3 regions of the Picosynechococcus sp. PCC 8807 genome follow, and region 1 is predicted to be linked to each of the others. Evidence: predicted binding sites of a transcription regulator. Region 1 holds the regulator's gene; each other region holds the start of a gene.
What was found. Region 1 encodes HrcA, which represses chaperone genes, less so after heat shock. Its sites were predicted from a motif close to TTAGCACTCNNANNNTNNGAGTGCTAA; they were not measured.
Positions count from the first base shown of each region.

Region 2: groL (chaperonin GroEL) is a predicted target of HrcA. The motif match lies at 2,769-2,795, and genes of this name have one in related genera.
Region 3: groES (co-chaperone GroES) is a predicted target of HrcA. The motif match lies at 4,633-4,659, and genes of this name have one in related genera.

Region 1 covers NZ_CP016483.1:2,105,679-2,113,634, forward strand. Annotated here, with positions in the region: gene AWQ24_RS10255 (NAD(P)H-quinone oxidoreductase subunit 4) at 1-1,105, opposite strand, end outside; gene AWQ24_RS10260 (rhodanese-like domain-containing protein) at 1,425-1,781, shown strand; gene hrcA (heat-inducible transcriptional repressor HrcA) at 1,896-2,942, shown strand; gene AWQ24_RS10270 (manganese efflux pump) at 3,048-3,608, shown strand; gene AWQ24_RS10275 (manganese efflux pump) at 3,833-4,417, shown strand; gene AWQ24_RS10280 (DUF3110 domain-containing protein) at 4,433-4,825, opposite strand; gene AWQ24_RS10285 (hypothetical protein) at 5,166-5,660, shown strand; gene AWQ24_RS10290 (phycobilisome rod-core linker polypeptide) at 5,778-7,956, opposite strand, start outside.
Region 2 covers NZ_CP016483.1:159,747-167,702, reverse strand. Annotated here, with positions in the region: gene AWQ24_RS00845 (PAS domain-containing protein) at 1-977, shown strand, start outside; gene groL (chaperonin GroEL) at 1,063-2,730, opposite strand; gene AWQ24_RS16180 (hypothetical protein) at 2,960-3,436, opposite strand; gene AWQ24_RS16175 (hypothetical protein) at 3,500-4,531, opposite strand; gene AWQ24_RS00825 (hypothetical protein) at 4,627-5,892, opposite strand; gene AWQ24_RS00820 (hypothetical protein) at 5,960-6,661, opposite strand; gene AWQ24_RS16170 (hypothetical protein) at 6,753-7,319, opposite strand; gene AWQ24_RS16165 (hypothetical protein) at 7,511-7,956, opposite strand, start outside.
Region 3 covers NZ_CP016483.1:2,585,402-2,593,357, reverse strand. Annotated here, with positions in the region: gene AWQ24_RS12555 (EAL domain-containing protein) at 1-11, shown strand, start outside; gene AWQ24_RS12550 (leucyl aminopeptidase) at 92-1,567, shown strand; gene AWQ24_RS12545 (DUF4870 domain-containing protein) at 1,641-2,105, opposite strand; gene AWQ24_RS16585 (DUF433 domain-containing protein) at 2,177-2,329, opposite strand; gene groL (chaperonin GroEL) at 2,563-4,188, opposite strand; gene groES (co-chaperone GroES) at 4,272-4,583, opposite strand; gene glyS (glycine--tRNA ligase subunit beta) at 4,814-6,955, opposite strand; gene nth (endonuclease III) at 7,025-7,687, shown strand; gene AWQ24_RS12520 (hypothetical protein) at 7,696-7,884, opposite strand.

The sequences.
Region 1 (7,956 bases):
CGACCCCACCCATTTCATCGAGCATCAGGGTGTGGGTACGGTCATAGGTGGCACCAACCATAAAGAAGAGACTCGCCCCAATGAGCCCGTGGGAAATCATCTGTAACATTGAACCACTCGTCCCCAAATCGGTAAACGAAGCCATCCCAATTAGCACAAAGCCCATGTGGGAAATGGAGGAATAGGCGATTTTTCGTTTGAGATTACGTTGGGCAAAGGAAGTGAGGGCCGCATAAACGATATTGACGACTCCGAGGATCACAAGCACCGGGCCAAACAGGGCATGGGCATCGGGCAGCATCCCGGCATTCATCCGCAGTAGGGCATAGCCGCCCATTTTTAGGAGAATTCCGGCGAGGAGCATGTGGGCCGGGGCGGTGGCTTCACCATGGGCATCGGGGAGCCAGGTATGCAGAGGAAAAATCGGTAACTTCACCCCATAGGCGATAAGCAGGCCACCATAAAGCAGCAGTTGGAGGTTAATGCCAAAGTCTTTCTGGGCGATCGCCGTCATATCAAAGGTGACCGTATCCCCATAAAAGGCCATGGTCAGGGCGGCAATCAGAATAAATAATGAACCACCAGCGGTGTAGAGGATGAATTTCGTTGCGGCATAGAGCCGTTTTTTGCCACCCCAGATGGACAGAATCAGATAAACCGGAACCAGTTCTAATTCCCAGGTAAAGAAAAACAGCAGCATATCCTGCACGGCGAAGACAGCGATTTGACCGCCATACATCAGCAGCATCAGGAAATAAAATAGCTTTGGCTTAAAGCTTACGGGCCAGGCTGCCAAGATCGCCAAAGTTGTGATAAAACCCGTGAGAAGAATCAAGGGCATGGAAAGGCCATCGGCCCCCACTGACCAGCGCAGATCGATTGCTTCGACCCAGGTATAGCTCTCTACCAGTTGCAGATTCGGGTTGCCAAAATCGTAGCCCGTGTAAAAGGCTGTCACGATGATCACAAAGTCAATTAAGCCAATGGTCAAGGCATACCAGCGCACTGTTTTCCCATCTTTGTCGGGGATGAGGGGCAAAAATAATGCCGCAATAATGGGAAATAAAATAATCGTGGATAACCACGGAAAATTTGCAAAGTTCATACAAACTCAAAAAAATTAATGGCTGTTTCTTAAAAAATGCAATATTTATAAATCGTTAACGCAGAATAAAGGCGATCGCCAAGCAGAATGCTTTATCCTGTACCATCTTCAAAAAGTGGGACAGAAGATCTAACGCCTCTAACGTTACTTGTACCATTCCCAAATTTTCTTGACCGACTCTCCGGGGGAACTGCAATACTCCTTAACTTTGAACCCCCCTAAGGTGAAGATCCCCTAGCAATTCAGCCTTGGCATTCCCAAACGCAGCCAGAAAATGCTAGAAATGCTCACCTCTTAATTTTTTATCAGTAGCTTGACCATGACCAACCCTAGTTCTAACCCACAACTCCAGGCCGTCAGTCCCACAGTTTTTGCCCAGCGCGTCGCCACGACCGAATCTTTGCAACTCATTGATGTGCGTGAGCCCGATGAGCTAGAGATTGTCGCTCTCCCAGGCTTTACCAATTTACCCCTGAGTCAATTTGAACAATGGGCTGCCCGCATTGCCGTGGACTTTGACCCCCAGGCAGAAACCTATGTGCTCTGTCACCATGGTGTGCGTTCGGCACAAATGTGTTACTGGCTGCAACAACAAGGTTTTACCCAAGTGATCAATATTGAAGGTGGGATTCACCTTTACACCCTCTCTGTGGATCAAAGCCTACCGCGCTACTAGGGAAGAATGAGCTATACTAACCCAAACTTAGACCTTAAATCTTTCTTAAGTTAAGCCAAGTTTTTTTACTATTTTTTTATATTTCTTAGTTATTGAAAGCACTACTGTCGGCGTATGGTTGCTCAGAAAATTCTTAATCCCCGTCACCAAAATATTTTTCGAGCAACGGTCAACCATTACATTTCCACAGCGGAACCCGTAGGCTCCAAAACCCTTGTGGAGGAATATGACTTTCAGGTCAGTTCTGCCACCATTCGTAATGTGATGGGCAAGTTGGAAAAGGCAGGTTTCTTGTATCAACCACACATCTCGGCGGGACGGGTCCCCTCTGATTCCGGCTATCGTCTCTATGTGGACGAACTCGTCACCCCCAATTCCCAGACCCGCAAACGAGCGAGCCAAACGTTACAGGAACAGACTGCCGCAGAGTATTGGGGACTAGATGCGACCCTCCAGCGGGCAACGCAAATCCTGGCGACGTTAAGTGGTTATATTGCTCTAATCACGGTGCCCCATCAAAACCATACTCGCCTACGCTATCTGCAGTTACTCCCCCTAGGGGATCAGAAGGTGATGATGATTGTGGTGACGGATAGCTATCAACCCCAATCATTGTCCTTGATCCTGGACTGTGACCCCGATGAGCTAGAGATTCTATCGAATTTTTTAAATCACCATCTCCAGGGGCGATCGCTCCAAGAAATTGCCAGCCTTGATCCCCAGGCTTTAGATGAAGACTTTCACCATTGTCAGCTGTTATTGGAGACGATTTTGGGTAAGATTGCTCAGATTGTGCCCAATACGATTGCGACGCCGATTCTAGTACGGGGCATTTCGGAAGTGCTGCGGCAACCTGAGTTTTCCCAAATTGAGCAGTTACAAACCCTATTGCACTTGCTAGAGGCGAAACAAGAACAGCTACTCCCGGTGGTTTTTAATGGTTTACCAGGCGATCGCCCGACGCTCATTCACATCGGCACCGAAAATCCTCTAGAACCCATGAAAACCTGCGCCCTTATTTCCACATATTATTACCAAGAAAAAACGCCCGTTGGCAGTGTTGCGGTGCTTGGCCCGACGCGGATGTTCTATGAAAACGCGATCGCCTTAGTTGAAGCCACAGCAGATTATCTGTCTGAGAATTTAAAAGCCGCTTTTTAAGGTTTAAGAATCTTAGAAAATAAAAATCAAATAATTTAATTTTTTGTTTTTTTTGTTGATGGCGATCGCCACAATCTTTTTAGGGGAGTACCCATAGGGGATTTCATGGACTTTGACTTAGATATTTTTCTCTTCGCCCTAGTGCTGAGTATTGACTGTTTTTCTGTCGCCCTTGCACTAGGAGCACGCCATTTTTCCCGCAAGCGGGCCTTATTTTTTGCGCTCAGTTCAGGTTTCTCCGGTGGCGGCGCTATTTCCCTCGGTTTTCTCCTGGGTAATTTTGCCCAATACATCACCTTCTATGATCAAGGAATTGCTTTTATTCTCTTGATCCTTATCGGTGTTCACATGTGCTACAGCGCCTACCGAGAAATGCAGAATCTCCCAGATGATAAGAAGGATGAACCCAGAAAAATTCATGGCCTTTGGAAAATTCTTTTGGTCTCTAGCATTTCCAGTGTTGATTCTTTGGGGGTTGGTATTTCCCTTGGTTTAATGGGCAAACCCTTAATTCCCTATTCCCTGGGGATCGGGATTTCCGCCTTTTTTGCTACTTATGTGGGCTTATTTTGCGCACAATTAATTTCTAGTCAATTAAAGGAAAAGGTAGAGTTTTTTGGCGGTGGCATTCTGATTGCCATGGGCCTTAAAATGCTCTCAATATAATGATTATTTAGACCCGATTTTTATAAGTCTAGAGTCGTCATTTTCCAAGTAAAAAGCAGATTGTTATTTCGCTCAGTCTCACGAGGATTAGGATTTATTTGTAGGCAATTACTTTTTTTGGAAGAATTTTTTAAATAATTTTGTGGAACTCGGAAACAATGAAAAAACTATGATAAATCGACCCACGATTTTTCGTTTATAGTAATAAATGCATTCTTTTTGAGTTGGCGATCGCCACGGCATTTATGGGTTTTGAATTAGACATTATTATTTTCGCCCTTGTCCTCAGTATTGACTCTTTTTCCGCCGCCTTAGCCCTTGGTATTCGTCACTTTTCTGGAAAACGGGCTTTATTTTTTGCGCTCAGTTCGGGGCTTTCTGAAGGGGTGGCGATCGCCCTCGGCTTCATTTTGGGACGCTTTGCCCAGACTATAATTATGGCCTACGATCATTGGGTGGCCTTTGCCCTATTGGTTTTGGTGGGTGGACATATGTGCTACAACGCTTACCAAGAAATGCAAGCCAAGCCAGGCGATGACGATGGTGAATCCGTCAAAATCCATAGCCTGTGGAAAATTTTGTTTATTTCTAGTATCACCAGCATCGACTCTTTGGGGGTGGGCGTTTCCCTCGGCCTCATTGGTAAACCGCTTGTGCCCTACTCCCTCAGCATTGGCTTGGCTGCTTTTTGTGCCACCTATGGGGGCCTATTTTGTGCCAAACTCATTTCCGGACATTTAGGCGAAAAGGTCGAGTTTTTTGGCGGCGGAGTTTTGATCGCCTTGGGCATTAAGATGCTGTCAATCTAATCTATTCCGAATACACTACAAAAGCCCTTCTAATTGACGTCGAATGCGGTCTAATTCTGTATCCGACAAATCGTTTTCTGACGCTGTGGTTTGCTCTGCTGGCTGTTGCTTTCCCTCTGGATCCCAAGCTAAATCTGTCACATTTGCTTCGGGGGGCGTGGCTAATTCACCGGCGGCAACGTGTTGCCAATCATAATCTGCATCCCGACAAAACTCGATAATGTCTTCTTCATCCATGGCTTCGATGGAGACGGGCGGAAAATCCTGGGCCTCCAACATTAGCCCAAACCGGGTGGCGTCATCTTCATCTTCAAACATTAAAATCTTGTTGCGATCGCCAGTTTGGAGTGTGTGAATCCCTTCATTTTCTGTCCGGGCATTAAACAGCAAGACATACACGCGACTCATGGACTTTCTCCTTAGATGCTTACTAATCGGCTCCTTTTGGGGGAGGGTGATCAAATTGTTTATGATAAGGTGACGGGAAATTTCGCTCAAACCCTTTAAAATGGTACCGCTCGATTGGCAAATTGCGAATCTTCCCATGTTCAACCATGGTTTATTTTTGCTTGGTATCGATCTTAAAGGTGGCGATCGCCATCGCTGTTTCAGGGCCTTTTTGCTTAACAAGCCTTCACAAAACAGCAGTAGTGGAACTTTCCTGGAATCTTTTCTTTCATAGAGCCTAGACGCTCACTTGATCAAGGGAGCCTCTGACGGTATAACCCAACTGGGGAGGGGGACAGCCATGACAAAATTTTATGCACCGACCATTATTGGGGCAACAACGCTCCTGACCATTGCTGCTGGTCTTGGTGGTATTCAAGGGGCGATCGCCGGCCCGGAAACCTTTACGATCGCCGCTAACGGAGCCATTACCTCCAATGAAGTTTTTAACGGGACAATCACCGGCCAGGCTGGGGGGCCAACCAATAGTAACTTTTGTGGCTGGATTGCCAATCGCCCCAACCACACCTTTCGCATTAATGGCAATGGCCTGATGTCTCTCAATCTCAGCGTTGTCGATCCTAACGGTGGCGTTTCCAGACCCTTTACGCTTCTGATCAAAAATGCCGATGATCCCAGTGCAGATCCCTTCTGTGCGATCGCCGATCCTTTTAGCGGGATTCCTGCCGAAATTGGTGGTGTTTGGAATCCAGGCCGCTACCAAGTCTTTATCGGCAACTTTGAACAGGCTGGTAATGCAGGTCGCGCTCCCTACGTTTTACAAATTTCCCAGTAGCATCAACAACCGTCGGTTCCCCAAAATAATCCTCTGGAAAATCAATTAAAAAATTGCCCTCCTCTCTTAATTTTGAAAGGGGGGCAGTTTTTATGGTCTTAACCGAATTTTCGTGTTTTAGCGTTTTACCGCAGGCTCAAAGCTCGGTACCACAAGATCACGATTTTGCTTCGTGAGTTGGTTGTAGAGTCGTTCCGTATTGGGGAAGTTTGCCGCCGGTAAAGTCGGGAAGCGACGGAAGGGTACCGTATCCTCACCGAAGTTATCGAGGTACTCCATGCTGTTAACCATCGCGCCGATAAAGGCTTTCAGACCTTGGGAAGCAAGGATTTGGTTATACTTACGGATTTCCTGCTGATCTAAGGGAGCCCGACCAAGGAAGTGCTTCGTTCCCATTTCAATCACCTTCGTGTTGGGGTAGGGAGTATAGAATTCCTTCTGGTACAGCTCAGAACAACCCAGACCTTCGATGAATTCCTTCATGTTGATCTCGCGGTTGCCCAGCTTACTTTCGAGGGCAGTAAATTGCGCATCGACAACATAGGGTTCGATGTCCCGCTCAAAGATCTGACGGTAAGCCGCGGCGATCGCCGTTTTCAGTTCGACCTTGTTGAAGGTATCCGTGAGTTTAAAGGCCTTCGTTTGCTGACGTTGGACGTTAACCCCTTGCTTGAGGCGAGCATCCACATCCGTCACCGGTAGATTCTTCGTGCTAGAAGTGCCCAACTCAATAAAGCGAGCTGTCTTCTCAACCTGAACCTTAGCCCCCACATCTTCACGGAGCGCACCGGGGCGAGTCTGGCGCAGCGAATAACCACCGGGAGTCAGATAGCGTTCGTAGGGAACTGTATCTTCACCGAAAGCTTCTTCGTATTCTTTACTGTCAATGATCGCATCAACGAGGGCATAGAAACCTTTTTTCGCACAGGTATCAAAGTAGCTGTTGATTTCTTGACGACCATAGGTGGGACGACCCAACAGACGACGGTGGATGTACTCCACAGCCTTGGTTACGTATAGAGAAGACCAGTAAGTATTCCGGAAAACATCAGATTTTGCCAAAGCCCGGATGAATTCCCGCAGGGTGATTTCACCATTTTCAAGCTTGATCTCTGCCACTTTCTGGCGTTGGCCAGCATAGACCATCCGACCAAAGACCTGACGGTAAGCCGCTTCAATGACCTTTTGGGTCGCACTTTCCGAGAAACTAACGTTGGTAGTCTTACCTGATGGTAATTCGTTATTGAGACGGAATACTTTAGCTCCAAGGCTGCCGGGTTGTGTGGCGCGGGCACGGGGATTACCCAGTTGGTTGTTAATGCCAGGGCCACGGTGAATCAAGATCCGCCGAGTATCCTTATTAAAGGGAGCAGGGCTGGCGCTGGGACTCCGGGTTGCTTTCGGGAAGATTGCCCCAAATTGAATTTCTAAGGCATCGTTACCAGAGCCATACACGTGCTGATCCGGTAGGGGCTGATTGTAGCTGGCGAAGGTCGTGATAAATTGAGGGACTTTGCGGAAAGGTGCGCTGTATTTAAACAGATCCTGTTGCATGCCCCAGTTACGACATTCCTGGGCTTCTTGGCCTAAACCACGGAGGTAAGGGACGGTTTCTTCCCCGAAATAATCGGCATATTCTTGGGAATCGACCAAAGCATCGATCAGGGCCGCTAAACCACCGCTAGAGACAATGGCAAAGTATTCTTGGACTTCTTCGCGGGAAGAGGGGCCACGACCGAGAATGTGACGGAAAGCAAGTTCTAAAGCTCGGCTGTTGATAAAAGGTTCAAAAAATTGCTTCCGATAGAGGGGAGATTTCGCCAAGCGACGGACAAATTCCTTCATGGAAATGTCGCCATTTTTCACTTGGGATTCAAGGTAAGAAATGGATTGGCTGTAGGCCCGTGTAATGTCTCGTTCAAAGATTTGGCGATAGGCGGCTTTGACGACTGAGTTTTTCTCTAGGGCAGACAAGCCAGGCTTCATCACGAACTTCTGACGCTTTTCGGCGGCGTTGAAGTAGCTCTGGGGCAGTTGTAAACCCTGGGCATCAATGGAAGGCCGTTGGCGCAATTTATCGTTGGGCACTTGGGTCTGCATTTCAGTGATTAACACGTCGAAATACTGAACCACGGTTTCTTGGGCTTCGCGATCGCCCCGGAACAGATCCAAAGAAGCCGCTTTCATTTCCTGGATCGCCACGATGGTCGCCGGAATGGAACAAGCATTCTCGATGACTTCTTTTAGACCACGGGTGTTGACCACGAGGATGCTCGGATCACCGGCCACAATGGCA
Region 2 (7,956 bases), 1.1 Mb from region 1:
GTCAAGTGATGGGGGGCACCATTGAAGTGGTTAGTACCCCAGGGGAGGGGAGCTGTTTTACCTTCACCCTAGGGTATGGGGCGGGGCGTTCTCAACTGTCGCGGATGACCGCCGATAGCTTGCAGGGATTAGAGATCCTCATCGTCGAAGAGCAACAAACCCAACGAGAAATTTTGCGCGATGAGCTCCAAGCCTGGGGCGCCACTGTCCAAGCCGCAGCCAATGGCCAAGAGGCGATCGCCCTTTGGCAAACCCAGCCCCCCACCACCGCAACGCCCCTCCTGATCTTGGATCATTCCCTGAGGGAGATCGATGCCCTGACCCTCGCCCAAAATCTCCAACAGCTTTACCCCCAAAAAACCTGCCAGTTACTGCTGCTCACCACGTTTCCCTACAGTCCCACCGATCCCCAAAGCTTCCCCCAACTCACGGCAACCCACCACCTCGTCAAGCCGATTTTATCCCGTCCCCTGTGGCAGGCTTGTCGGCGTTTCTGTGAAAATTTCGCCCAGCCAAACGCTAGACCCCCAGATTCTGGCTCCCAACCTAGTGCAAGCAAACAGGGCCAAAAAATCTCGGCCCGCCTCCTCCTCGTGGAAGATAACCCCGTCAATCAAATTATTATTCGGGGCCTCTGCCAACAGTTTGGTTTTTCCGTCGATGTTGCCCCAGGGGGCACAGAAGCCCTACAAATGCTCCAAGCAACCCCTGAAAATCAGCCCTATCGTTTAATTTTGATGGATTGCCTCATGCCCAAGATGAATGGCTTTCAAACGAGCCAACATATTCGCCGGGGTGGCGGCGGCGATCGCCACCGGCAGATACCGATCATTGCACTCACCACCACCCTAGGAGAAGCCAACCAAGAGCAGTATTTGGCAGCGGGCATGAACGACTACCTCAGTAAACCCCTCAATCCCCAAACCCTCCGAGAAACCCTCAATCACTGGTTACAGGAACAGTCTCCGACGGGCTAATTTGATTTTTCGCCCAGAAAACAAAAAAAGCACCCCGGAGGGTGCCCAATGCAGATAATGAATTTTTAAAAGGGTTCAGGAAAAATTACATCATTCCCATGCCAGGCATTCCCATGCCGCCCATGCCACCCATACCGGGCATACCACCACCCATGTCAGGGGCGGGTGCTTCGGGTTCGGGCTTCTCAACGACGAGGGCTTCGGTTGTGATCACCATTCCAGCGATGGAGGCTGCATTTTGCAGAACAGAACGGACAACCTTCGCCGGGTCAATGATGCCAGCGGCAATCATATCGACATATTCGCCAGTGGCCGCGTTGTAGCCAACGTTGAAGTCACTGGTACGAACCCGTTCTACAACCACAGAACCTTCGGCACCCGCGTTATCAGCCAATTGGCGGAGGGGCGCTTCTAGGGCGCGGGAAACGATATCGACACCGAGTTTCTCTTCGTCGCTACTGAGGCTTGCCTTTACTTCAGCGACCTTTTCAGCGAGGTGAATTAGGGTCGTGCCACCACCGGGAACAATGCCTTCATCGACAGCGGCTTTGGTGGCATTTAGGGCATCTTCGATGCGGAGTTTGCGGTCTTTGAGTTCAGTTTCAGTGGCTGCACCAACTTTGATCACAGCGACACCACCAGCAAGCTTGGCGATTCGCTCTTGGAGTTTCTCCATGTCATACTCGGAGTCGGTTTCAGCCAGTTGCTTACGGATTTGGCTAACGCGGGCGTCAATGTCAGCTTTGCTGCCGCCACCGGAAACGATGGTGGTTTCTTCCTTGCTGATGGTGATCTTTTCGGCATTACCGAGCATATCAAGGTCAATGGCTTCGAGGCTGAGGCCCACTTCTTCGGAAATGACCCGACCGCCGGTGAGGACAGCGATGTCTTGGAGCATTTGCTTACGGCGATCGCCAAAACTGGGAGCCTTGATTGCGGCGGCATTGAGGACACCACGGGCTTTGTTCACAACGAGGGTCGCCAGGGCTTCCCCTTCGAGATCTTCAGCGATGATCAACAGAGGACGACCGGAACGGGCTACCTGTTCAAGGGCGGGCACGAGGTCGGCGATCGCCGAAATTTTCTTGTCGGTGATCAGGATGTAGGGATTTTCAAATTCAACGATTTGCCGTTCCTGATCGGTGACGAAATAGGGGGAGATATAACCGCGATCCAGTTGCATCCCTTCAACTACATCCAGTTCGGTGGCGAGGGACTTGGACTCTTCAACGGTGATCACGCCATCTTTGGTGACTTTGGCCATGGCTTCGGAGATCATCCGGCCTACTTCTTCGTCATTGCCAGCAGACACAGCGGCTACCTGGGCGATCGCCTCTCCTTCAACGGGCTTGGCGATCGCGGCAACTTCCTTCACGAGGAACTTCACTGCCGCATCGATACCCCGACGCAGGGCCACAGGGTTCGCCCCAGCCGTCACATTTTTCAAACCTTCGCGGATCAACGCTTGGGCCATAACGGTGGCAGTGGTCGTGCCATCCCCAGCACTGTCATTGGTTTTCGCTGCCACTTCCCGGATTAACCGTGCCCCCGTATTTTGGAGCGGATCACTGAGTTCAATATCCTTCGCAACGGTGATCCCATCGTTGACAATTTGGGGCGCACCATACTGCTTTTCGAGGAGTACATTCCGACCCTTGGGGCCGAGGGTGATTTTTACCGCATCGGCAAGGGCATTAATCCCTGCTTCGAGGGAGCGTCTAGAGTCATCCTTGAAAGAGACAATCTTAGCCATAGGAGTTTGCGTTATAAAGTTTTACGTCACTAGCAAATTTAGCACTCCTAGGGGGCGACTGCTAATGTTTTCTGGTTTCGGCGATGCAAACGGGCCAAAAGCTTTTAAAAAAGGCTTTTCAAGCAATTTGTCTTTTGTGGCTACATATTTTCTTTAAAAAATCAAGTGAGGGATCTCATACCTTTCCCCCCAATGAACCGAAACCCCCCGCACGAAAAAATCACCATAACTAATCACTAATAGAACACACATAGTCCAAGGCCTGATCAATGCCAAAGGAACCGACGGGTCTGTATGTATAGGGATCAGCAATATAATCCGTTTCTAAAATGAGCGCAGCAACCCTAGTTTTACAATTTGCACTGAAGCGACGATAACCAGCTGAACTGCGAAAATCAAAATTAATGGCATCACCATTTCGAGAAATTGTATTGGTGCCAACCCACTTATAACCCTCGTCATATCCACCCATGAAATGTCTTGAATTCGGGAGTTTTTCCCATTGCACTCCCTCGTAACAATTCTCAATCCAGACAAAATTGTGATCCTTGCATATTCCATTTGGCGAAGGGCGATTTATTTGAGCAACGAGTATTTCTTCTCCTTCGGAAGATTGCGGATTTGCCCAGGTGGCTTGAGAAGAAATGTTCCAAAATAAAGATGATGAAATAAATAAAGACAATGCTTTTTTTGTATTCATGTTCATGGTTTAAGTTGAATATGCAAAAAGATGTGCAAAATAGTATGGTAATCAAAACTTGGATTGAGACTACAGATAATCAAATGAGTTTAAAATCATTTCAGCAACCCCAGAATTTCCGCGATCATAAACCGTCACTTGTACTGAATTTCTATTTGAAGAACTAATCACACCAATAGATTGCCCGGTGCCATCGACGCGATACATACTAATCTGATGGCCATTTCGATTAATTCGATTCACATCAGGAGTTTGACCAATTGTCCACATGAGTTCTGCATCAAAAATAGCATTTATATTGATACCCAAGGAACGATATTGAGTCGGATTTTTTTGCCACAATTGATATTCTTCTGGACTAAGAATCAAAATATTGACATCATTATACCGATTGCCTTCAACGTACTTTACTCCTGCCCCCTGAGTTACTGCTCTGTAACCGAAAGGAATCTCAAAGGAAGTTAGGCCAATATTTTCTAGCCAAGGCCAGCGATATTCAACGGTCCTGGTAGATGCTTGGGAAATATACTGTAAACCTTTCCAAGATAAAGTGGAACCATTTTCGATTTCTTTGCTTTTAGATGCTTTATATAGACCTTTATTAAGCGCAAGACTTGTTGATTCTGTTCCATAGGATTGTCTAGGATTACTTATAGAACAGGCAAAATCTAATGCCCGACCCCAAAAATCACCGACCGGGTCATAACTACTAGAGCCGTAGTGTGAAGCTAAGATAATTGCATAAACTCTAGTTTTACAATTTGCGCTAATACGAGAATATCCAGCAAAACCGCCATCATGATGATCGAAATTTATAGCATCACCATTTCTCGAAATTGTATTAATGCCAACCCACTGATAGATATAGTCCCCGAAATGGTAGACATTTCGGGCTGGAGAGCCTAGATTTTTCCATTGAACATTTTCATGACAATTTGGTAGAACCCTCGGATAATTACAAGAACCCTTTGAGGGTGGAGGCTCAACTTGAAATAGAAGTTTTTCACCTGTGACGGGAAGCTTTAGAGTTGCGAAAACAGCTTCCGGCTTTAAGCCCAAAAATAAAATTGATAGAGTTATTAAAGATAAAATTTTGTTCATTCTTCTAGACATATAGACAATCAATTAAAAAAACTATTTTTCTAAATAAAACAACCTAAAAATATAAAAAATTTTCTCCTTATTTAACATCAATACTACAAAGCAATGCAATCATAACTCTGCTCGATGGGTGAGCCAATGCTTAACCCAGCTTCGGGGCCACGCAGCCCAAAAGTTATGCTTCCGTTTGCATTGCCGTAACTAGGCGCATTTCCCACTAATCTTGGGAGTTGATACGTTTTCCCATCGACATTAATGACAACTTCTCCGGTATGAGGCCCAGGATTTTCATCGTAAAAGGAAGCCTCTAGTTGTGTAATTCTGCCGCTTGAAGTGGTGCATCTGTATGTCGATTGGGCAACAGGTGTTCTGGTAGATCCTTGGGAGATATCTTTCCGTGGAGAATTATTTATGCCAATTTCTTCGAGAAACTGTTGATATTCTTCTAAGGACATCCCTGCAGAGGAACCAGGATTAACAATATTTTCAATGGTTTTCATGGTTTGTTGTTGCTGTGTTTCAGATAACTCGTCAAATCCAGGTTGAGATGATAAAAAATGCTCGACCGCACCCAGGTAATTTCCGTTTTTGAGCTCGTTTACGGCCATAGCGAGATCAATTGTCATCATGAGATATTCAAAAGCTTCGGCAACATCGAAATATTCGAATTTTCCGTAAATCAGTCCCATCGTATTCAAAATTGTCGGGGTGTAATCTGTAACGGCTTCGGCAATTTTTTGTAAAACCAACTGAGCATCCTCGGAATTTAAGCTGGCGATCGCCTGATTAAAAGTTTGATTAAAAGCCGGATTAAAAGAAGGCAACCAGGGTTGTCGGCGTACCAGTTCAAGCGTGCCACAGCTTTCTGTCGTGACGATACCCTGAATGCGATCGCCACCAAAAGCCACTGTCCCCCGCAAGTCGACCGTCATATAATTACCAGGGCGTTGAAGCCATTGGGTACCCTTGAGAACCAGTTGGTCAGAACCTTGCAGCGAACCCCTCATCCGAAAAGAGCCCGTTGGCACCCCCGGATTATTCGGATGGGCCGAAAAATTAAACGTCGCCTCAACATTGCTAGCACTATTTGCGTCGATCTCAAGGCGGAGCTTGGTCAACCCCTGGCGGCAATAATAATATCCCTCCCAAGTGCCCGTCAGAAATGCTAATTTTTCCCCCAGACTGAGGTTTTGTGCCACGACTAAAGGGGCAACTGGGGAATACTGAGAGATCACATCAGTGGCGGTACTCACGCGGGGGACTGTTGCTCCCAGTTCAGTGGCAGTGGCCAGCACTAGGCTGCTACTCCAGAGGGCAACCTGGATGGAATTTAAGGAAAATCGGGTGAGGCTATTTCTCATGGTCGTTATGGCTCGGATAGTTGATAATTTGGTGGGCCTAGAAAGCATCATGCTGTGGGACAATACCCTAATAGAAAGTCCCTTGTTCGCTGTTTGGAATACTCACTTCAACCTTGTCTGCAGCCCTTGGGTTCCAAGTCACATCCATCTCTAAAAGTTCATTACCTGTAGAAAAATCACTGGTCGCAAGAAAGTCCCAATCTGGCAGGATTTCTCCGGTCGTAATACTGTCAAGACCGACAATATCAGCCGTAATCTTAAACTCAACAGGATAAGCCAAACCAGAATAAGTCGTCACTTGGTTGCCCCTTATGATGCCGGAGTGTTGACTATCACGAAAAGCTAAAGCACATCGAAATGAACGATTCAGACTGACACAGGCAAAGTAAATATTATTGGCCATACTTGCTAGGGAAATGCCGAAGATAGAGATTTCATCGGCGGGTTTAACGTTGAGATTTTCTACGGTCACATTCACCTGGGGAAGGAATTGAGCGGCCAACTCTGGATAAAAAAATTCGTTGGAAAGAAGATAAGCATCATTGAAAAAGTTTGTTATGGATTGCAATTCCCTGAAGCCAGCTTCGCAGATTTCCTGGTAGGCATCAGCTCCCCCTTTTTCTGAGAAGGCCTGTTTTACAATCTCAGCAAATTTAGATTGACTTACCTGATTGGAATTCGACATCGAGGAACAGGCGGCCAGTACACCCACAAGTCCAACGCAAAGCAGTATTTTTGGGGTGGTGGTACGAAAAGTCTGAGTCTGCATTATCGGGTTCGCTCCAAAATCGACATGAAAGCACTATCTATTGCGCTACTTGAGATGTTTGTTTGGATAATCTATACTCAAAAAAAATTCATTAAAGAGTATTTAGTGGACGAATTCTAGATAGCAAAGAAGTAATAGCTTCAACGTCTAATGTGCAATCACAGCCAATATCTACTTTAAGAAGTTTATTTTGCCCTGTGACATTACCAAGAAAGTGATAGGTATAGCCTCCGTCTGACACAATAATATGGCCAGACAAGTGGCTATTTTTGTATTCCATTACATGTGAACCCCTATAGCCAGCAGATTGTATGGCTTGTTGCCTCAAACTTAATGAAGAATTTCTATTGACCATACTTAAGATTTCGCGATAGGAACCAGAACCCCCAATACCGCCGCGTGCAACACACTGTACCACTTTAAAAACATCAGGATGTAAAATTTCAACGCTGCCATCTTGCCGTAGCATCGTCCTATAATTTTCAGGAATATCCACTTTTATACCGAATCGTTCAAGTACAACTTCCCGAAAAGAAGAAGATCTTCGTTCTGTTATTTCATAATTACATCTAGAATAAAATTGTGCTTTTACGGAGGAAATTAAGATACTTGACAAAGTCGTTGGCAGCAATAGCAAAAACAAGGCTCTGGTCTTCATTTTTATACATCCAATATGTATTAGAAATTAACAAAAAAACAATCTCAAAAAAGTGAGTTTGTAGAAAATTTAGAGATGAAGTTATAGGACTTAACAAGTCTCAGTCAGCACACCAAATGAAACTTTTTGAAAGATTTTTAAGAAAAAAACTTTTCCATAACTTATTTCTACTATTTTTGTTGACCATTGGTTTAGGGCGAGTAATAGTAGCCCCACTTTCCTAATCTTGAATCATCGGAATTTACCCATGTAAAAGCCTGTATAGTACCGTCAGAAAAATAACCGAAAAGTATCTGCCCTTCATAAAAATGTTGGTACTCAACCATGCCTACTTGCGAACATGCAGTCGTTATCTGAGAAGTTAATGTTGTCAAAAATTGAGGCGAACTCATGACACCATACCAGATCTTTTCAGGATCACCAGTTAGCCGAAATCGTACCTTTTGAGGACGTTCTGTAGGGTAACCGTAATATTCTTGAGAGAAATTACCATTTCCCAAAAAAACTTTGGGTTGAACCCTGCCCAAAACAGGACTATTAAAAGGAACAAATGCTCCTTTAGTTGCTAATTCTTCACTAACGGATGTAATCGCTTTTTGACAACCTTCATTTGGACGTGACTGTGCTTTAACAGAGG
Region 3 (7,956 bases), 480 kb from region 1:
CTTCCTCGTAATGTTGCTCTAGGCAATTTCTTGGACAGGGTTTGCCGGAAATGTCAGACTAAAGGACAGTAACAAGTTTTGAGGTTTAGTTATGGAAATTCGCGGTAGTTCGCAAACGGCAGCGGCTTGGGCTGGTGAGGCGATCGCCTTGGGTTTTTTTGAAAGTGAAACGGTGCTCACGGTACCCGAAAGTTTGACGGCCCTGGACGAACGCTTATCGGGGGTGATCTCGGAAGTAATCGTTGAAACGGAATTTAAAGGCAAATCCGGCGAGCTATCGGTGACCCGTCTTGGGAGTGGTGCGCCGATCAAAAAGTTGATCCTGGTGGGTCTGGGCAATGCCGAGAAATGGAATAGTGCCGCCTTACGGAGTTCCGCAGCGGCGATCGCCCGGGCCGTGAAAGGGGACAAAGCCATCACAACTTTGGGTTTGCAGTTGCCAGTGGCCGAAACTGAGGCGATCACAGCGCAAATGGTCACAGAAGGGATGTATCTGGGCTTCTATGAAGATAATCGCTTCAAATCGGAACAAAAAGACCCCCCAGCCCTCGAAGCTGTTGAAATCCTTGGCATTGGCGACCAACCAGCGGCGATCGCCTTGGGCACAAGCCTCTGTGAAGGGGTGATCTATGCACGGGAATTGGTTAACGCTCCGGCCAACATTATCAATCCTGTGACCTTGGCGGCCTCTGTGGAAAGCCTCGCCAGCACCTACGGCCTGGAACTGAATATCCTCGAAGAAGCAGACTGCGAAGCAGCAGGAATGGGATCTTTCCTAGGGGTGGCGGCGGCCTCGGATTTACCCCCGAAATTTATCCACCTCGTTTATAAACCCCCAGGCACACCCCGGAAGAAGGTGGCGATTGTCGGCAAAGGGTTAACCTTTGATTCTGGCGGTTATAACATTAAACCCTCCGGCCCCAGCATCGCGATGATGAAAATGGACATGGGGGGCGCAGCGGCAACCTTTGGGGCGGCAAAGGCGATCGCCGAACTCAAACCCGATGTGGAAGTGCATTTCATTAGTGCGGCTACTGAAAATATGATCAGTGGTCGGGGGATGCGTCCGGGGGATATTCTCACGGCCTCCAACGGTAAAACCATCGAAGTGAACAACACCGACGCCGAAGGTCGCCTCACCCTCGCCGATGCCCTCGTTTATGCCGAAAAGCTAGGGGTCGAGGCGATTGTGGACATTGCCACCTTGACCGGAGCCTGCGTCATTGCCCTAGGTGACGATATTTGTGGTCTGTGGAGTGACAATGATGATCTCGCCGAGGCGATCGCCACCGCATCAGAAAAAGCGGGCGAAAAATTCTGGCAGATGCCCCTCGAAGAAAAATACTTTGAAGGCTTAAAATCTCCCATCGCCGACATGAAAAACACCGGGCCACGGGAAGGCGGTTCGATTACGGCGGCGTTGTTCCTCAAGGAATTTGTCGAAAAAACCCCCTGGGCACACCTTGATATTGCCGGGCCAGCCTGGTCAGAAAAAGACGCCGACATTTACAGCAAAGGCGGTACAGGGTTCCCGGTGCGTACCCTTGTGCATTGGGTTCTGAGCTAATTTTTGCATCTAAAGTTTAATTAAAAACCCCCTTGGCCAATCATTCCAGGGGGGGCTGTTTTATGAAAGTTATTTATTTCAGTAGTCTGAGATTAAAGGGATAACGATACATTTGCCCTTCTTGAACCTTGGTCGCCGCCAAGATTACGACTGCAATCTGAAAAATGGCGATCGCCACAATCAGCGCCAAAAAGATAAAGAAACCAATCCCCGTCACAATTGCCACCAGGGCCGCAAAGGGATTATTGCTGCCACCAATGCCCAACAGGATCATCAAAACAACTCCGGCGATGATCAAAATACTAAGAATAATTCCCGCCGCCAAACCATAAATGGTCATCGAAATCTGGAAATTAACCGATTCCTTTCCGTGGGCATCGATCAGCTCGGACTCCTCTTTTTTGAGATACCAGACCACCGCCGGCGCAATCACATTGACAAAGGGAATCGCCCCAATGCCGACAAAGGCTAAGACAATCCAAGCCAAACTCGACAGATGGCAGGCGATCGCCCAATTTCTTTCCTGTTCTGCATCCATAAATTTATAGTCCCTCCATATCTACCCCAAATATATAGCAGGCTCCAGCTTAACTGACATCAAAAGCAACATTAAGCAATTTTTATGGATTCAGCAGTAAAAGCAAAGACTTCACGAATTGATTCTGATGTGAGGGATGGATAATTTTCTAATATTTCAGCTTCAGACCGTCCATTTGCAAAAAGACTTAAAAGGAATTCAACAGAAATTCTGGTTCCTTTAATTAATTACAGGCTTGCCGACTAAAACATTAGAATCTGAATAAATATAACTTTGTCAATTCATAGTAGCTAGAGTCCAACATTTTTCAATAAAAAACAATTGCTTTTTTTTACTTTTTTATCTATCAATTTAGTGCTCAAATCTAATTGTATCTATAAAAATCCCCCTGAAATGAATCAGAGGGATTAAGTTAACTTAAATTAGTTTTGCAGATTTTGGAGTTGAAACTTCAGCCTTAGTAGTCGAAGTCACCGGCACCGGGAGCCGCACCAGCCTTATCTTTTTCAGGCTTGTCAACAACGATGCACTCAGTGGTGAGAACCATGCCAGCGATAGAAGCCGCATTCTGGGTTGCAGAACGGGTTACCTTAGCAGGGTCAACGATACCAGCCGCGAGCATATCAACAAACTCGTTGGTTGCTGCGTTAAAACCAGTATTGAAGTCTTTTTCCTTCACACGCTCAGCGATTACCGCACCGTTTTGGCCAGCGTTTTCAGCAATGCGCTTCAGGGGGGCAGTCAAGGCACGGGCCACGATCAAAGCACCAGTGAGTTGCTCCGCAGTGAGGTTATCATTCGCCCAAGTTTCTAATTCGGGAGCGAGGTGCGCCAGGGTTGTACCACCACCGGGAACAATCCCTTCTTCAACGGCTGCTTTGGTCGCGTTGATCGCATCTTCGAGACGAAGCTTACGGTCTTTCATCTCAGTTTCGGTTGCTGCACCGACTTTGATCACAGCGACACCACCGGAGAGTTTCGCGAGACGTTCTTGGAGTTTTTCTTTGTCGTAGGAAGAGTCTGATTCTTCGATTTGACGGCGGATTTGCTCACAACGGGTCTTAACTGCCTGCTCGTTACCATCGGCCACAATGGTGGTGTTGTCCTTGGTGATGGTGATGCGGCGGGCTTTACCGAGCATATCAACGCTGGTGTTGTCGAGCTTGAGGCCTGCGTCTTCGGTGATCAGTTGGCCACCGGTGAGTACAGCGATATCTTCGAGCATTTGCTTACGGCGATCGCCAAAACCAGGCGCTTTAACCGCAGCAACGTTGAGGACACCCCGGAGACGGTTCACCACGAGGGTAGCAAGGGCTTCTTTCTCGATATCTTCAGCGATGATTACGAGGGGCTTACCTTGGCGAGCAACCTGTTCGAGGATCGGGACGAGGTCTTGTACCAGGGTGATTTTCTTGTCAGTGATGAGGATGAAGGGATCTTCGAGAACCGCTTCCATGCGCTCGGTGTCGGTGACGAAGTAGGGGGAAGTGTAACCCTTGTCGAAACGCATCCCTTCGGTGATTTCGAGTTCGGTTTCCATGGATTTCCCTTCTTCGAGGGAGATCACACCTTCTTTACCGACTTTGTCCATGGCTTTGGCGATCATGTCACCAACTTCCTTGTCGTTCCCCGCAGAGATGGCACCGACTTGGGCGATCGCCGTCGAATCTTCTACCGGACGAGCTTGATCTTTGATGCGGCCAACGAGAAATTCAGTCGCTTTATCAATACCGCGCTTGAGGGCGATGGGGTTCGCACCAGCCGCGACGTTGCGGAGACCTTCTTTGACCATGGCGTGGGCGAGAACCGTTGCTGTGGTAGTTCCGTCACCGGCCACATCATTGGTTTTAGAAGCCGCTTGGCGAATCAAAGAAACACCGGTGTTTTCGATGTGGTCTTCGAGCTCGATTTCCTTGGCAATGGTCACACCGTCATTCACGATCTGGGGTGCGCCAAATTTCTTTTCGAGCACAACGTTCCGACCTTTGGGGCCGAGGGTTACCGCAACAGCTTCAGCGAGGAGGTCGATCCCTTTTTCGAGGGCGCGGCGAGCATCTTCGTTGTAAATAATAGATTTAGCCATAATGATTGAATTTCTAGGTTGAGCGTTTTACGAGAAAAAATAGAAAAATCTGAAACGATTGCTTAGGTCAAACCTAAAAATAATTACGCAACGGTTGCGAGGATATCTTTCTCAGAAAGAAGCACGTAGTCATCACCACTGAGTTTGATATCAGTACCAGCGTACTTAGAGTAGAGAACTTTATCGCCAACTTTGACATCAACGGCGGAACGGCTACCGTCATCATTGCGCTTCCCTTCACCAACAGCCACAACTTCACCGATTTGGGGCTTTTCTTTGGCGCTATCGGGGAGGAGGATCCCACCAGCAGTTTTCTCTTCAGATTCGCTGACCTTTACGAAAACGCGATCGCCGAGGGGCTTGAGGGTAGAAACATTGATGCTAATTGCTGCCATGGATAATTTCTCCAGATCAATAAACGACTAAATTTAGCTAGATTGAAGTTTAGCACTCTCAATCTCTGAGTGCTAATTTAGCGGAGAAAATTAAATCCAGACAACTCCTGATAATGTACGGGTTCCCGAACTTTAGATCGCCCCAAAAATTGAACTGTATTGCTTCTCAGGGGAAACCCTGACAGAGACAGCTTTCTGTCCCTGCCATGACTCTAAAAATAAACAAGGATCTACTGTTTAACGATCGCCCCGAAATCTGCCAGAACCCGCGCGTGGTTCCGCAACAGCCCAAGGAGATTGAGGCGATTTTCCCGCACAGCAGGATCTTCTGCCATCACCAAAACACTATCCTCCCCATCAAAGAACCGCTCAACTGTGGGGGCCAGGGCAGCTAACCCATCGATCAGTTTTTGGTAATCCCGTTCGGTGCGGGCCACTTCGGTGGTGGGCACGAGTTCCACTAAGCCGGCATAGAGATCGCGCTCGGAATTTTGCGCAAATTTCTCCGGGTTAATTACCCCTGTCGGATCAAGACTATCCGTGCTGAGGTTCCCCTTGGCGGCCAACTTTGCAGAACGGTTCACGGTGGCGTAGATTTTTGCGAGTTGGCCATCGTCACGAATGCTCTGTAAAAAGGCAGCGCGATCGCCGACATCCAGTAAATCCGTTAAGGCCCGTTCAGTGTATTCTGCATCATCACCCAGCACCGCATTCACCAGGTCATAATCAATACCTTTTTCGTCCTGGAGCAGAGTCTGAATCCGCTGAATAAAGAAGCTTTGCAGGGCTTCGAGGGGAGACGTTTTATCGGGGTGAGCCGTAACAAAATCCTTCGCACCCTGGGCTAACAGTTCTCCAAGGTCAATTTCAAGACCCGCGTCCCAAGCGACAGTAATAATTGCATTGGCCGCCCGTCGCAGTGCAAAAGGATCCGAGGAACCAGAAGGGATCATCCCCAGGCCGAAAATGCTCACCAACGTATCGAGGCGATCGCCCATGCCCACCACTTGACCGGCAAGGGTTTGGGGCAAAATATCATCGGCATTGCGGGGTAGATAATGCTCAAAAATCCCCTCGGCCACGGCGGGTGCTTCCCCACTGACCAGGGCATATTTTTGACCCATGATGCCTTGGAGTTCTGGGAATTCATAGACCATCTGTGTCACCAAATCCGCCTTACAGAGCATAGCGGTGCTGGCAATAATTTCTTTGTCCGCCTCAGACAGGCCAAGCTGTTCCGCGATTTGCTGGGAAATTTCCATAATGCGGTCTACCTTGTCCCGCATCGTCCCTAATTCTTCCTGGAAGGTGACGGCTTCTAGTTGGGGCAAATAGGTTTCTAAATGTTCATCGCAATCGGCCCGGTAGAAAAATTGACCATCCGCTAACCGCGCCCGGATCACCCGACCATTCCCCGCAGCGATGATCTCTGATTTCTTGGGATCACCATTGGAAATCGTAATAAATTTCGGGAGGAGTTTTGTTTTATCTTGGCGATCGCGCACCGCAAAATACCGCTGATGGGTGACCATCACCGTCGTAATCACTTCCGTGGGTAGCTCTAAAAATTCCGCTTCAATGTCGCCGACTACCGCCGTGGGATATTCCACCAAATTCACCACCTCAGCGAGGAGATCAGCGGGCATTTTTGCCTCACCACCAATCTCTGCTGCCGCCGCTTTGACGCCAGCAACAATTTTTTCTTCCCGCACCTGGGGATCAACTTCCACGAAGGCTTGTTGCAAGGTCGCCACATAATCAGCCGCATTGCTCAGGGTCACCTCCCCTTGATGTAAAATCCGGTGCCCACGAGAAATACGACCCGCTTCTAACTTACCGGAGCCATTCACCAATTCCAGGGGTAAAACAGCATCATTCCAAAGGGAAACCAACCAGCGAATCGGCCGCGGAAAGCGCAGATCACCATCGGCCCACCGCATAAAGCGCCGCCCTTCGAGGGCCGTAAACCAACCTAAAACCAATTCCTGCAAAATTTCTGGCGTCGGGCGACCGAGGGTTTTCTTTTGGACAAAAACAAAGTCTCCTTTTTCCGTGGGGCGCACCTCCAGGGCGGAGAGTTCAACCCCCTGTTTGCGGGCAAAGCCTTCAGCGGCCTTGGTGGGTTGACCTTCTTTGAATGCGGCGGCAGCGGGGGGGCCTTTAATTTCTTCTTCCCGATCAGCCTGCTGGTCTGGCAACCCTTGGATTAACACAGCCAGGCGTCGGGGGGTTCCGTAGACTTCGATTCCGTCTGGGGTGAGAAAATACTCCGTGAGGCTATGGGAAACGCGGTCTTTTAATTGGGCGATCGCCGCCGCGACAAAATCAGCAGGGAGTTCTTCTGTACCAACTTCAATGAGGTAGGTTGCCATGGGAAACGAAATCAGGTCAATAATGAATCTTGATTAGTTTACCGTGAAGCCACAGGAAAAATAGTGCCCATGGCAATTCATTACCCGCGTAGTAAGAAAAAACGGGCGATCGCCGTTCTCGAAAAACTCCACGAACTCTATCCCGATGCCACCTGTAGTTTGGACTATGAAACCCCCGTGCAACTCATGGTGGCAACCATTCTTTCAGCCCAATGTACCGACGAGCGAGTAAATAAAGTTACACCGGCGCTCTTTGCCCGATTTCCTGATGCGGCGGCCTTTGCCGGGGCAAATGTGGCAGACATTGAACAGCTAGTGCGCTCAACGGGATTTTATCGAAATAAAGCGAAAAATATTCAGGGAGCTTGCCAGCGGATTATGGCGGTTTTCAATGGGAAAGTGCCGCAAACCATGGAAGAGCTTCTGACCTTGCCCGGTGTGGCCCGGAAAACGGCCAATGTTGTTCTGGCCCATGCTTTTGGGATTTGTGCGGGGGTGACGGTGGATACCCATGTCAAGCGTTTGAGTAATCGTTTGCGCCTCACAAAATCTGAGAATCCGGTACAAATTGAACGGGATTTGATGAAATTAATTCCCCAGCCGGAGTGGGAAAACTGGTCGATCCGTCTGATTTACCATGGTCGCGCCGTCTGTAATGCCAGAAAACCTCAATGTGAGGTCTGTGCGATCGCCAATCTTTGTCCCTCAGCCCCCAAACCCCAGCCAGTTTAAGGGTCTTGTCAAAAGATAAAGCGACTGGGCACAAGCTGAATCCGGCCCGCATCCATTTCTGCCATCAAAAGTTCGAGGGCTTCATAATCCGCATCGGAAACATGGCCAAGGCGTGTCAACTCGGAGTTGATCGCGTTTTCAATTTCGGGGGTCATCTGTTTAATGAAAAGGGCTTTTTCCACTAAACGACGAATCATAAATGGCGTACTCACAATAGTAATGTTTCCCTAAATAAGGAACTGATTTCATTACAAAAGAAAGATTCTCTT